DNA from 2 places in the Microbulbifer hydrolyticus genome. Region 2 is predicted to be linked to the other one. Evidence: predicted binding sites of a transcription regulator. Region 2 holds the regulator's gene; the other holds the start of a gene.

Region 1 (7,347 bases), 1.7 Mb from region 2:
CAAACGCCGCATCAACCAGACCACATGCAACCAGGACATGTCCTGCGTAAACGGCTTCTGCCCGTCGTTCGTGACCGTGAAGGGCGGCAAACTGAACAAACGCGCCGGTGTCGGTGATGCGCTGTGTCAGGAAGCTGACAAACTGCCCGCTCCGCAACTTGCGGACCTGAAGGAACCGTTCAATTTGCTGGTAACCGGCGTTGGCGGCACCGGCGTGGTGACCATTGGCGCATTGCTGGCAATGGCCGCCCACATTGAAGACAAGGCCTGCAGCACCCTGGATCAGACTGGCCTGGCCCAGAAGGGCGGCGCGGTATATTCCCATGTGCGTTTTGCCGATAGCCCGGAGTCGCTGAAGGCGGTGCGAATTTCAGATGGCCGCGCCGACGCATTGATGGCCTGCGACCTGATCGCCGCTGGCAACCTCTCGGCAAGCCTGGCGAAACTCGATGAAACCCACAGCCGTGCGGTGGTAAATACCCACCTCAGCCCGACGGCTGCATCGGTACTGGGGCGTGAAGATATCCACTCGCCGCAGGCGGTACTGGATACGATCAAGGACGCGGTGCTCGAGCTGGACATTGTTGAAGGACATACGCTGACCAAGGCGGCGCTTGGCGATACCCTGGCCGCAAATATCTTCATGCTGGGATACGCATGGCAAAAAGGACTGATCCCGTTGGGTCTGGACGCTATTCGCGAAGCCATTCAACTGAATGGTGTCGCGGTAGAGGGCAACCTTCAGGGGCTCGCCGCGGGACGACTCGCTGCAGCAGACCGTTCGGCCCTGGATCGCCTGCTGTCCCGTGACGAGGAAAAAGTGCTGCCGCAGGGGCTCGAGCAGGTCGTTGCGCATCGGGTAGAGCACCTTACCGGCTACCAGAATGCGGCACTGGCGCGCCGCTACCTTGCACTGGTAGACAAGGTAAAGGGAGCAGAAATACTCAAGGTGCCCGGCAGTGAGGCGCTGGCCGAAGTGGTTGCGCGCAATTATGCCAAGTTGCTCGCCTACAAGGATGAATACGAAGTAGCAAGACTGTATAGCGATGGTCGTTTTATCGAATCACTGCGTGAAAACTTCGCCGGGGATTTCGAACTGGAATTCAACTTGGCGCCGCCGCTCCTGAGCCCGTTCGACAAGAATCTCGGCCGGCCGCGCAAACTCAAGTTCGGCGGCTGGATGCACAAGGCCTTTGGTGTGCTGGCCAAATTCAAATTCCTGCGGGGCACCGCGCTGGATGTCTTTGGTTATACCGCCGAGCGTAAAATGGAGCGGGCGTTGATCGGTGAGTATGAACAGTTGGTTGATGAGGTGATTGGCAAGCTCAATGCAGAGAACCATGCAGCTGCAATTGAGCTGCTCAGTTACCCGGACGTGATTCGCGGTTATGGCCTGATTAAGGACAAAAACGTGGAATTGGCCCAGGAAGCCCGCGCTGTTTCCCTGCAGCGTTTTTACAATCCCGAAGCGAGCCCCGAGACTACGTCTGCCCCCGTGGAGGTGTTTGATCCGGCCAAGGCGCAACAGGTGGGGTAACCAAGCTTCCCTTGACGTAAACAAAAAATGGCGAGCCAGTGGCTCGCCATTTTTGTTGCTTCTTTCGGTGTTACCGGTGTGTTACCAGTTGATCTGCGCGCGCAGGCCGAACTGATTGGTGCCATCGCCGGTAAAGTCGTCGTCACCGAAAATATAGTTCGCCATAAAGCGCACATTGCGGTTGGCGTAGAAGTTCAGGCCAATGATGGCGCTGCTCGCCTGCAAGTTGCGGATATCGCGGTTTTCCATGGTGTCATAGCGCGCGGTCAGTTCCCAGGCGCCACCCCAGAGGCCGGTGCCAGCGGGTTTCGCTGAGCTGAAGGCGCCGCGTTTTGTGCTGTAAGGCTTGTGCTCGCCGGTGATCATCCAGCTGCCCTGAATGTACCAGGTGTGTACATCCTGGTCGGCAATGTAACAGCCGAATTGTGGGTCGCAGGCAAACGGAGCAGGGGCCCCGTACCAGTCTTCAAACTCCAGTTCGGATACATAGTAGTCCGCGTCGAACCCGCCCACTGCGTACTCTGACTGGATATACAGAGGGCCGTAGCTGCCCGCCAGTTCCAGTGCCGCGGTAGTAGCGTGTCCGCCCAGATCGCCGGGAGTGACTGCCATCAGCTGGCTAGGACCGCGGCGGCCGGCGTAATCGGCTTCTGCGGTCAGGTCACTTGAGTTCCGGTTGGCGTTCTCAAAGCTGACGGAAGTACCCAGGTGGAAAGTGGCCGTATCCGTATTGATGGGGTGCCATGCGAGGCGGCCGGCTGCGCCGACACCTTCGTTGCGCGGGGTACCGGCATCGCGCAGGTTGAACGCCATCATGCCCAGGGTGAAGCAGTCCAGCACACCGGTCCAGCCGATACCCTGCTGGAACTGGTTGCCGTCATACAGACCGGTGGAGCTCGAGAAGGGCCTTTCCAGTATGGTGAGCTCGTTGGAGCTGGTCATTTCCGCCATGGAGCGGAACGGCTTGAACTGGCCGATGCGCACTTCTCCGTTCAGAAACTTGTGCGAAAGAAACACGTCGCGATATCCGCTCAAGGTATCGCCGCCGGTGAAATCCTGCTCGAGCACGTAGCCCCAGTCGTAGATGTTCCCCTTCAGGGTGATACGGGCGCGACGAAATTCCGTGGTACTTACCGGGTCCTCGATATCGGTATCGAACAGGTAGGTATCAAAGTGGATACGCCCGCCCAGAGAGGCAGAAAAGTTGCCGTCATCGGACGTGATCTTCAGGCCACCTTTGGTTTCCGCCTGATCCGCTGCCGCCGTGCCTGAGAGCAAGCTGGTCAGCGTGATGGCCATCAGGCTCTTGGGAAAGGGTTGCATGTTGATTCCTGTCTGGTTTGGTTGTGTTGATGGCGCGGGATTGTAGCAGCATCACAATTCTGTCAGAAATTGGAAACGTTTTTGAAATAGGAAAACCCCATAAAATTAAATATTACAAATTGTAATAAAGCTGTAATAAATGTGCTGTATGGGCAGGCGATGGTTTCGGTCAGGTGATCCAGGGGGGAGTGCTGCTCATCACTGGTCACTCGCGGGTACCGAATGTCACCTTTGACACGCATCGCACAATAGAGGTCGGAAGGAAGTGTAGATTCAAGATTGTACTACTGGCCGCACACGCTTGGATACTGTGGTTATCTCTGGCGTCATATTGCAAGGACGCTTACTACGTGTCGCCCGATTGTGCGGAATAAGGGTGTTTGGCTGCTGTGTCGATGGCAGCTTGCAGTATTACTTCCTTTATCGGTCATTCTCTTACTGGTGTTGGCCGGTAAGAGGATGACTTGTGCGTATTTTGACCCGGGTCAAATCTGTTGAATGGAATACCCGGATTTTTCCAGCAACTCGGTTATGGATTGCGCCCCGACGAGATGGCCGGCACCAACCACCACAAACAGTTTGTTGTGCTTGTCGCTGAGTTCGCGGATCTTTTGCGCCATTTCCCGATTGCGCTGGAAGAAAAGCAACTCATACAGCGCTTCAAACTCCGGGTGTTCGTCCAGACCTTCCTGAATCACCAGTTGGTGGATTGCTTCCCGGTCACCGGATTTCCAGGCCTTTTTCATACGCGGCACGAATGTGTCCATTTCAGAGATCTGGTCCAGAGTCTGCTGTAAATAGAGTTCCGGCTTGTCGAGGCTATTCAGCATTCGCAGTTGCTGTATCACACTTTCCAGCTGTAGCGTGGTCTTCCCTTCCTTATGGGCCAGGTTGAGAAAGTGCCGATCAATCCCGGCTTTGGGATCGAGGCCGCGCGCCTGCATTTCGATCAGGCTCAGGGTAATCATGGCAATGGCGGGGCGCATGCGGTTGAAGTTGGCCTCGGGAATCTGGCGCTTACGCAGCCATTCCTGCAGCTGGGCGTAGATCTTGGGAGGGATGTTGTCCCTCAGTTGCTGTCCCGGAGGGTAAAGAGACTCGAGCATGACCTTTTGCTGCAGTGCCGGGTCGGACTCCATCGCTATCACATCCGCTTCCACTACCAGTGCATCACTATCGCGGTAGGCCTTTTCAATCGCATCACGCAGCGGATAGAAGCTCTGATCCGCAAGATGAATGGAGCCGAGTAGATACACCGTGCGGTCGCCTTTCTGTGCTTCCAGCAGCAAGCCCCGGTCATTGGCGCCCAGCGCCGGGTTGGCAGCGATGAGGAAAATGAATACGCAACAGGTGATTGCGCGGTAAAGCGCGCGGGGAGTGATGAAGCGCGAGAGGCTGTTTGCCCTCTGGTTTCCGGTCATCATACAGATTCCTCTCAATGTGCCGCTGGCGTCGTGATTTTGAAATCGAAGTGGCAAAAATTCTACAGGATTCCGCGGTAATTGTGATTTACATCGCCATTGCAGAAATTGTGCATCTTGGCGCAGAAATCAGCTGTACAATCGTGGTTCCTTCGCAATGGATGTTGTCACAGAAAATGCGGCGCTGGGCGGGGGCAAAGTAACAGGACTGTGGATTGAGGCGTAGAGAGCTATGCGAATTGTTCAACTGGTGCCGTCCCTCGAGGCGGGGGAGCTCGCGCAGGAGACGCTGGAGTTTGCCCAGGAACTCGCCCGACAAGGGCAGGACTCCGTTGTGATTTCCTCCGGTGGTACGTTAGTTTCGCGCCTTACCCTGCACAACTGCCGGCATTTTGAATTACCGCTCAATCAGACCAAGTGGGTAAATGCCAGACTTCATCGCAAGCTTCGTCGTCTACTGGATACATTACAGGCGGATATCCTGCTGTGCCGCGGCCCTCTGTGTGCCTGGCACGCCACTCGGGTACTGAGAAAAATGGAACCGCGGCAGCGCCCGCGGCTGGTCACCAGTATTCATCAGTGGCCTTCAGTTGGCCTGTTTCGTGGGCGCCGTATCAATCCCGCCCTGGCGCAGGGTGAGCTGGTGCTTTCCGCTTCTAATGCACTGGCGGAGCAGCTCTCACGGAGGTACGCCGGAAAATTCGTGGCTGCACGAGCAAGTGTCGAATCTTCGGGAAATGAACCCACAGAAAAGTTGCGTACGCTGTATCGCGGGGTGAATACCCGAGAGCTGGATAAAAATGCACCAGTCTCCGGACATTGGCACCATCGACTGCTCAATGACTTTCCCCAGCTGGAGGAGCGCAACTGGCTTCTGTTGCCGGGCCCGGTAGGGGCGGGAAGGGGGCAGGAGCGTTTTCTCGACGTGCTTGCCGCACTCAAACAAGAGCGGTCAGATATTTTCGGCCTGGTGGTGGGCAATGTAGTCCCTGGGCATGAAAAGTTCGCCCGGGCCCTGGAACAGAGGGCCGAATCCATGGGGCTCGCGGAGTATGTGCTGTTTCTGGGGGAGCGTCGCGACATGCGCGAGCTGTATGCCAGCGCGCGCATTACATTCGATCTCGCCGATGATCGCAGCAAGTTGCCGCCATCCAGCGGGCGAATCGTGGCTGAATCCCTGGCAATGGGGTGTCCTGCTATTGCAACCGGTGGTACCGGGGTAGAGCTGTTGAAACAGTGTTTCCCCCAGGGTGTTGTTGAGATGCGGGAGGGGGCATCAGGTGCTGGCGCCGGCAGCGCAGAGAGCATTGCCGCTGTTGCCAGCGGGATCCTGGCGCAACCCCGGCCGGTAGAATTTTCAGGATTCAGTCTTTCGGAAACAACATTGCAGGCGGTGGACTGGTTTCGCGAGCTTCAGGAAGTCAGCTGCGTATAAATCTGCCAGGTGGCTTTGGCTCTGGCTTTGGCTTTGGTGTCCGGGGTGCACTCTTACGCGGCGCGCGCAAACAGTGAAGCAAAATCCCCGTGCAGTGCCAGGTTGGATAAGGTCTCATTGATTTTCCCGGCGATGTATACCGGGCCCAGGTCGCCCAGAAGGAATGGCGGGGGTAGTTATTCCACTGCGTTTTCGGTCCGATTGGCAACCGCCGGCGTGTGAACGTTTTGTTGCGGTTCGGCTGATTCAGGATTTCAGAACGCGGTGTGCCAGTTCAACGAGGCAAAATCGAACCCCGGATTTGGCGTATTGGTGTAGCCATTGGAAAAATGGCTGTACCGCAGTGACACCGTGTTGCCACTTTGCAGGGTATAGCCTGCGGCGAAGTGCAGTGAAAAATTCAGGTTGGTAGACAGGTCGATGGCCCCAAAACTGCGCTCGTCCAGGTAGGCCGCGCCCACGCCCACTTCGCCAAATAAACCCTGGGCCTGCCGACGTGGATACCAGCGCAGCACGGGCTTCAGCTCCCAGATGTGTTGTTTCTGGTCCTGTCCCCGATAGTCGCGCCACATATAGCTGTAGCTGACTTGTGCCCACCACTGAAAATGGTGATTGCTCGGATAATCGTAGAACAGGTAGGACCAGTTGGCGCCGACCATATTGGAGCCTGCGATGGACTTCTGTTGAATAAGCGCGTCTCCAAGGCCTTTGCCTCCACTTAAAATCAATTCGTTTGTGCCTTCTTGCAGCCACCCCTCGGCAAATGAAGTGTGGGAAACAGCCGCGCCGACGAGGAGAAGCAGGCAGGGTAAACGATGGCCCAGAGAAGGGCGAACTCGGGGTAAAGGCATAATGCGATCGCCAGTTATTGCTGTTAGACGCTGATCTTTGCAAGGTTAGCCGGAATTGGGGCGATGGCAAGCAAGACACACCAGGGAACTGGTGTGCCTTGTAGGGCAAGAACAGGTAGTGGCTAGCGCCACTGCCGTTTCAGTTGTCGCAGTGCGTCGGAGTGCAATTGCCTTGCACGCTCCTGGCTCAGCCCCAGCTGTTCGCCGATTACCCGGAACGAGCAATCCCGGTCGGAAATCAGACCGTAGCGCAGGCTCAGTACGGTGCGCTGGCGTGGTGGCAGTTTGGCAACGGCATCCCTGAGCCGCTGTGCCAGTTCCTGGTTAGACACCAGCTCATCGGTATTGAACAACTCGTTTGCAGGGGCGTAATCCAGCCGGGTGCTGCTCTGGTCGTCAGAGATCGGGTCGTCCAGTGAGCCGGTTGGGCCTGGCAGTTTTAGCAGGCTCTGCACCCGCTCCAGGTCCAGCCCGGTCTGCTTGGCGACATTTTGATCCGACGCCGGTAATCCCTCCGAGCGCACCTGGTTGATGGCGCGGTAGATACTTCTCAGGTCGTCCTGCACATTGGCAGGCTGACGAACGAGATCGTCATTGCGCCTCAATGTCAGCTGGATTTCCTGTTGAATCCACCAGTAAGCGTACGTGGAAAAACGGTAACCCATCTGCGGCTTGAATCGCTCGATGGCCTTCATCAGGCCCACATTGCCCTCCTGAATCAGATCGATAAACGGCACCGACGGATTGCGGAACCGCTTGGCGATGGCGATCACCAGGCGC
Region 2 (7,347 bases):
AGTCCGGAGACCGAGGTTATGACGACCGCACTGCAGATTATCGAACTGTTCGCCGGCACCAATCCGGACGGCGAGCCGGTGGTGGAGCGGATGCAAGTACGGGTCAACGAGGATGACAGTGTGCAGCTGGTGCGTTCGCCAGCGTTTATCAAAGGGATTGCCAGCGGCGATACCATCAAGGTGGACCGTCAGGACCCTGAAAAGCCCAGTTTCGAGTTGATCAAGCGCTCCGGCAACCTGGCGGTGCGTGTGTTCTGCCGCGGCGACAGCACCAAGCTTTCCGATCAGCTTACCCCGCAGCTGGAAAAGCTCGGCGGCGAGCTGGACATGGAGAGCCCGCGCCTGCTGGTATACAGCATTCACGTGAGCTGTGGCTTTGCCGAGATTGAACAGATCCTCAACAGCGTCTGTGACGGTGCCAACAGTGTCTGGTACTACGGTAATGTCTACGATCCGGTGGATGGCCAGACCCCCCTCAACTGGTGGCAGGACATCCTCAAACCGGAATAAAGCTGCTGCGCGTGCGCTTTCTTTAGCCCCGAAAGGCTAGAAAAATTTATTAGAGTGAGCTGTATGCTGATCGTTATCTCCCCCGCCAAAACCCTCGACTACGAGAGCGAGATTCCCGAGCTGGATTCGACCCAACCGGACTTCCTCAAGGAGTCGGCGGCCCTGATCAAGGAACTCAAGGCGTTGAGCCCGCAGGACATCTCCAGCCTGATGAAAATCTCCGACAAGCTGGGTGTGCTCAACTACGACCGCTTCCAAAGCTGGAAGCGTCCCTTCACCGAAAAAAACGCCCGCCCCGCGCTGTTGGCGTTCAAGGGCGACGTATACACCGGGCTTGAGGCAGAAACCCTTGGCAAGCGGGATTTCGCATTTGCGCAAAAGCACCTGCGCATGCTTTCAGGTCTATACGGTCTGTTACGCCCGCTGGATCTGATGCAACCCTATCGGCTGGAGATGGGCACCAAATTCGCCAATGCAGGCGGCAAGAACCTGTATGAATTCTGGGATGGCAAGATCACCGATGCCCTCAACCAGCAGCTCAAGGCACTCAAGAGCCGGGAGCTGGTGAACCTCGCATCCAACGAGTATTTCAAGTCCGTGCAGCCGAAAAACCTTGAGGCGGAGATCATTACCCCGCATTTCAAGGACTGGAAAAACGGCCAGTACAAGATGATCAGCTTCTTTGCCAAGAAGGCGCGCGGCATGATGAGCCGATGGGCCATCGACAACCGGGTGAAAAAGGCCGAGCAGCTGAAAGACTTCGATGTGGCCGGGTACTATTACAGCGCCGAACACTCAACGGGGAATGACTGGGTTTTCCTGCGTGACGAGCAACCGGCCTGACCTGTGATGAGTGAACAACCCTTGCCCGACGCACCGTCCACCGGGCGCAACCGCGGGGCCATCCTCGGCCACCTGCAGCGCCTGCTGGCCGGTCGCCGCCGGGTGCTGGAAATCGGCAGCGGTACCGGCCAGCATGCGGTGTATTTCGCCCCCCGCCTGCCGCACCTGCAATGGCAGACGTCAGAGCGCCGGGAGAATCTGCACGAGGTACAGGCGTGGCTCAAGCAGTGTCCAGCGGACAACCTGCCGCCACCGTTTGAACTGGATGTCACCGGCCCCTGGCCAGCCATTTCGGTCGATACCGTATTTACCGCCAACACCCTGCATATCATGCCCGCTGCGGCGGTAGAGATGCTGTTCCAGCGGTTGCCGCGGGTACTTGCGGAAAACGGGCAATTTATTGTCTACGGCCCGTTCAAGATCGGCGGTGAGTACATAGGTCCGGGCAACGCCGGCTTTGATGATCGGCTCAGGGAGAAGGACGCCTTGCGCGGTATCCGTGACCTGGAGTGGCTGGACCAGCTGGCGGAAGCGCAAGGCCTGCGCAGAACCGAGAACAACTACCTGCCTGCCAACAACCAGTTGCTGGTGTGGCAACGCTAAACCAGAAAACAGGAGTGTCTTATGCCCCCATGGTTTGAAGTTACCGTTTCAATTGCCGCTGCGGTTGCGGCGGTGCTTTTTTTCGCCAAGTACCGCGAGACAGCGGCGGCGCTGCACGAGTCCGAGCGCATGAAACACAAGCTGTCGAAAGAGCTGGACCGCTATCGCGATGTGCCCCAGCTACGCGCCCTGCGCGATGGGCTTATTGGCGAGCGCAATCTGCCGGTGGACGACGAGGGCCGGGAGCACCTGCTGATCCGCAACAGTGCCCGCAAGCTGGTGCACATCACCGTGCAGAAAAACGCGCAGCCGGTGCCGGATGGTGAAGAGGTGAGTTATCGCGCGGGTGGTGAAGAGCGTCGCCTGCAGGAACTAGAGTAGCCGCGCCCTGCCCCCGCCCCCCAAGCCCCACCCGTGGGGCTTTTTGTTATCCGGTCAGGCAACAGGATCAGGCGGAACTGGCGAGGGTTAGCTTCTGGGGGGGGAAATTGAGAGTAAAAGTACTGCCGCGGCCGGGCACGCTGGCCACGCTCATGTTGGCATTGTGGCGAAGCAGCACATGCTTGACGATCGCAAGCCCCAGGCCTGTGCCACCACTTTCCCGCGATCGGCCTGCATCCACCCGGTAAAAGCGCTCCGTCAGCCGCGGGATATGCATCGGGTCAATACCGATTCCCGCGTCCTTCACCGAATAGTGACCGCCGGCAGCATCGGCTTTCCAGCGCAATTCGATGGGCCCGCCATCGGGGCTGTACTTCACTGCGTTGAACGCCAGATTGGCAAACGCGCTGTGCAACTCGCCCGCGTCGCCGGTAAGGATGCAGTCCTCTTCGCAGTGCACTGAAATTTCATGGCGGTCGGCGCTCAGTGAACGCGCTTCCCCGGCCACACGCTCCATCAGCTCCCGCACCGAAACCCGGTCGCGCCCGCTATCGCGCTCTGATGTTTCCAGCCGCGCCAGCAACAGCAGATCGTTTACCAGGCTGGTCATGCGCGCCGTCTGCTCGCTCATCTGTCCCAGCGGCCGGTCCCAGTTTTTTGGCGCCTGGCCACTGGCCTGCAGAGTTTCCAGGTACCCTGCAATCACCGTCAGCGGGGTGCGCAATTCGTGGGAAACGTTCGCCACAAAATCCCGGCGCATCTGCTCCAGATTATGCAGTCGTGTCACATCCCGTACGATCACCAGCGCCTCGTCCTGGCCGAAGCGGGTCACTTCCATTTGCAGTATGCGTGAATCGTCACCCGGCGCCGGCAGCGTAATCGGCTCTTGGTAACGGTCGAGTTGTCCCTGCATGCGTTGGTACATGTGCTCGACAAAGCGCGGGTCGCGCACGAAATTGATCAGTGGCTGGCCCGCATCGTCCGTCTGTAACCGCAGCATCTGCCCTGCCGCCGGATTCCACCACGCCAGGGTGCCTTCGTCTTCCAGCGCCACAATTCCCTCGCGCAGCGCACTGGTACTGTCCTGTACCCGGCGCAGCATGGAGTGCAGCTTCTGCTTTTCCTTGCGGTGGCGGCGCTGCAGGCGATAGAAATCGTCGGAAATATCCCCCCATACCCCGAAGCTGGTCGGTGCGGGACCGCGACGGCCGTTGGCAAGCCAGCGGTCGAACTGGCGTTGTTGCCAGAGCAACCAGAAGAGATAGACGCTGAGGCCGGCACAAAGCGCCAGCCACCAGTGGCCGGTCGAGAAACCGAAAATGGTGGTGCCGAGGGCGATGACGATAAAGCGCGAGAATTCGCCAATACTGCGATCGAGCATGATGGTTGGGCCATCTGTTTAGAGTTGGGAGTTGCGCGCAAAACAGAGCAGGTAATACGCGAAAACCTTAGCGAAGGCGGAGTGCCGGGTGCCTCCGGGCTCTAACGGAGCCCCAGATTCTTTCAGGGATTAGGATTACACCCTTTCCACGGTCTGTACAGAAAAGCGGTAACCGGTGCCGCGCACTGTCTGGATATAGCGTTCGTGACCGTCAATGGTCAGCGCCTTGCGCAGCCGGCGGATGTGCACGTCTACGGTGCGCTCCTCAACGTACACGTTGCCGCCCCACACATGGTCCAGCAACTGCGTGCGTGTATAAGCGCGCTCCTGGTGGGACAGGAAAAAGGTCAGCAGGCGAAACTCGGTGGGGCCCATTTCCACAGGGTTGCCGTTGATCGTCACCCGGTGGCTGACCGGATCCAGAACCAGACCGCCCGCGGTCAGCGGCTCTTCCGGCGTACTCGGGCCCGCACGACGCAATACTGCCTTCAGGCGCGCGACCAGCTCCCGGGGGGAAAATGGCTTGGTGATGTAATCGTCTGCACCCGTCTCCAGCCCCTTGATCTTGTGATCCTCCTCACCCTTCGCCGTCAGCATGATGATTGGCAGTGAAGCGGTCAGCTCATCCCGCTTCAGGCGGCGCGCAAGCTCGACACCGGAGACGTCTGGCAGCATCCAGTCCAGCAGAATCAGGTCCGGCTTCTCATCGATGATCAGGGCGTGGGCCGCCTGGGCATTCTCCGCCTCCAGGCAGCGGTAATCTGCCATCTCGAGGGCTACACGCAACATATCCCGTACCGGGGCTTCGTCGTCGACTATGAGAATCGTCTTGCTGTGCATCGTTCTGCCATACCCTAACTGATGAGTGCGCCATTCAACTGACACTTCCTAGAGTGGCCATTTAACGTCACTTTAATGACAAATATATGACAGGAGGGCGCCGATCACGACCCATCGGGGAACAGGCTCGAATCAGTTCGCCAGAAAGTGGAAAAAAATTCCCATGAAAATGGTTGCCCCAACCCAGTTGTTGTTCAGAAATGCCTTGAAGCAGTCATCCCGTTGCCGCTCCCGCACCAGCCACTGCTGATAGCCAAACAGCCCCGCGGCGACCGCCAGGCCACAGTAATACAGGGCACCCAGCGACTCGCGGCTGCCCAGCATCAACAGTGCCAGAATCACCATCACTTGCAGGCTGGCGGTCATTACCCGGTCCATGTCACCAAACAGGATCGCGGTGGATTTGACCCCGATCTTGAGGTCATCGTCGCGGTCTACCATGGCGTAAAAAGTGTCGTAGGCCACCGTCCACAACAGGTTGGCAGTGAACAACAGCCACGCCACCGCCGGCACCTCGCCGGTGGTCGCGGCAAACGCCATCGGGATTCCCATGCTGAACGCCGAACCGAGAACCACTTGCGGCAGGTGCGTGTAGCGCTTGGCGAAGGGATAACAGAAAGCCAGCGCCAGCGCCGGCAGTGACAGCAGGACGGTGAGCTTGTTGGTGGTGAGTACCAGCAGGAAGGCGAGCAACATGAGGCCGCCGAACAGCATCATCGCGCCTTTCGGGGTGGCTGCTCCGGTGGCGAGCGGGCGCTGGTTGGTGCGCTTTACATGGCCGTCTATGTTGCGGTCGGCAAAGTCGTTGACCGCACAGCCGGCAGCGCGAGTCAGGATCACACCGAGGGTGAAGACAACGAACAGGTGCAAGCCGGGCCAGCCCTTGGCGGCAATCCACAGCGCCCACCAGGTGGGCCACAACAGCAGCAGAGAGCCGATGGGCCGGTCCAGCCTGACGAGCTGCCAGTATGGGAGGGCGGCGGGCCAGCGCTGCTGGATCTGTTGGCTGATCATGGTTTCTCTCTTGTTATTGGCCGTTGTGTTCAGGCCAGGGGTGCTTTGTGGGGATTGAAGCTGCTTAGGAAGGTCTCCGCAACCAGTAGTGGTTTGTCGTGCAGCCAGAACGTGGAGCGGCGTCCCCAGGCCTGGGGCTCCATCGTATCCAGTTCCGCCTGTTGGCAGCGCGGGTTGCGCGCAAGGCGATTGAGGACGATGGGGCCGCGGCGGATGTCAGGCTGGCTAAACAGGAGTTCGCCGAGTGGGCGGTTATCGAGGTTGCGCAGGTAGCGGGATTTGCCGCCGAGGGTGCGTTCCGGGAGTACACTGCGGGCATACACCCACGGCTGTTCGTCGCTGCCGTAGAGGAGCACTTCGCGCACCAGCGCACGGGTTCTCTCTTTCAGGTTGAGGGCGCGGCGCTCTTCGAGGTTGGGTTGCTGCCAGCCCTGACTGAGTATCTGCACGCTAAACTCGCCGTGGCTCAGATGTTTGAGTGCGGCGGTGAGGGAGCCGGGATGCAGCAGCCACGGCAGCAGCTGCTCCGGGGGCGTATGTCCGTGGAGGCTTTCCAGGGGTTGTGGATGCCAGTCACCGATGGCCAGGAAAGGTGACTCGTAGGGGGCGTGGTACAACGCAGACTCCGCGCAGGTTCAAATAACCGCATTGTACCCGACCGGCGCTGCGGGGAAACGGGGGGAACTTTGCCCAGACCGGATGCGACCGATATAGTTGCGCGACTCCTTCGAATAAATTGGGGGCGGTGCCGGTTGCCGCACCTTCGCGTCACGTATAGTGGCCTAATTGAATAATTCCAGTATTTGCTGGAGCAATGACAGGATGGACCATGGGGCTCACCAAAAAAATTGTACTGGCCATGATCGCGGGGATCGCAGTCGGCCTGATCTGCAATGTTCTCAATACCAGCCAGGTGCTGGGGGCCGGGGTGACCGGTTTTATCAATAATTACCTGACCAATGGTCTGTTCGACATTATCGGCCGGATATTCATCGCCTCGTTGAAGCTGATGGTTGTGCCGCTAGTGCTGGTTTCGCTGATCTGTGGTTCCTGCGCCCTTTCGGAAGGTAGCCGTGTGGGGGTACTGGCGGGCAAGACGGTGCTGTTGTATCTGGTAACCACAGCTGCGGCCATTTCGCTGGCGCTGCTGCTGGCCATCGTGATTCAGCCCGGGGCGGGTATGGAGGGCATCGCCGGGGATGCTGCTTTTGAGCCGCAGCCCTCGCCACCACTGTCCGAGGTGCTGATCAATATCTTTCCCACCAACCCGGTGGATGCGATGGCAAAAGGCAACATGCTGCAGATCATCGTGTTTGCACTGTTGATGGGCTATGCAATTTCCCGCAGCGGCAAGCCCGGCCAGCGAATTGCCGGTTTCTTCAATGACCTGAACGATGTGATTATGCGCATGGTCGGTGTGCTGATGGCATTTGCGCCCTACGGTGTATTTGCGCTGCTGGCCACCAAGATTGCATCGCTCGGCTTCGATGCAATCCTGCAACTGATGAAGTACTTCATGGTGGTGTTGGCGGCACTGCTACTGCATGCCTTCGGGGTCTATTCCATCCTGCTGAAGCTGCTGTCCGGCCTGAACCCGGTGCAGCTGTTTAAGAAGATGCGCCCGGCGATGGTGTTTGCCTTCAGTACCGCCTCCTCGGCGGCGACAATTCCGGTGACGTTGTCCACAGTAGAGAAGCGCCTGGGCGTGGATAACAAGGTGGCGTCGTTCACCATTCCGCTGGGGGCGACCATCAATATGGATGGCACCGCGATCA

The links. The regulator PhoB, encoded in region 2, activates phosphate uptake and scavenging genes when phosphate is short. The targets are predictions, from matches to a motif close to TGTCATAAANNTGTAACA.
Region 1: GTQ55_RS10835 (OprO/OprP family phosphate-selective porin) is a predicted target of PhoB. The motif match lies at 2,981-2,998, and genes of this name have one in related genera.

The regions. Positions count from the first base shown of each region.
Region 1 covers NZ_CP047491.1:2,548,487-2,555,833, reverse strand. Annotated here, with positions in the region: gene GTQ55_RS10840 (indolepyruvate ferredoxin oxidoreductase family protein) at 1-1,537, shown strand, start outside; gene GTQ55_RS10835 (OprO/OprP family phosphate-selective porin) at 1,619-2,860, opposite strand; gene GTQ55_RS10830 (TraB/GumN family protein) at 3,346-4,284, opposite strand; gene GTQ55_RS10825 (hypothetical protein) at 4,299-4,484, shown strand; gene GTQ55_RS10820 (glycosyltransferase) at 4,514-5,716, shown strand; gene GTQ55_RS10815 (acyloxyacyl hydrolase) at 5,971-6,444, opposite strand; gene GTQ55_RS10810 (sigma-70 family RNA polymerase sigma factor) at 6,690-7,347, opposite strand, start outside.
Region 2 covers NZ_CP047491.1:87,254-94,600, forward strand. Annotated here, with positions in the region: gene GTQ55_RS00370 (DUF4265 domain-containing protein) at 19-510, shown strand; gene yaaA (peroxide stress protein YaaA) at 574-1,353, shown strand; gene GTQ55_RS00380 (DUF938 domain-containing protein) at 1,360-1,956, shown strand; gene GTQ55_RS00385 (hypothetical protein) at 1,978-2,337, shown strand; gene phoR (phosphate regulon sensor histidine kinase PhoR) at 2,405-3,718, opposite strand; gene phoB (phosphate regulon transcriptional regulator PhoB) at 3,854-4,558, opposite strand; gene ubiA (4-hydroxybenzoate octaprenyltransferase) at 4,691-5,572, opposite strand; gene GTQ55_RS00405 (chorismate--pyruvate lyase family protein) at 5,602-6,189, opposite strand; gene GTQ55_RS00410 (dicarboxylate/amino acid:cation symporter) at 6,402-7,347, shown strand, end outside.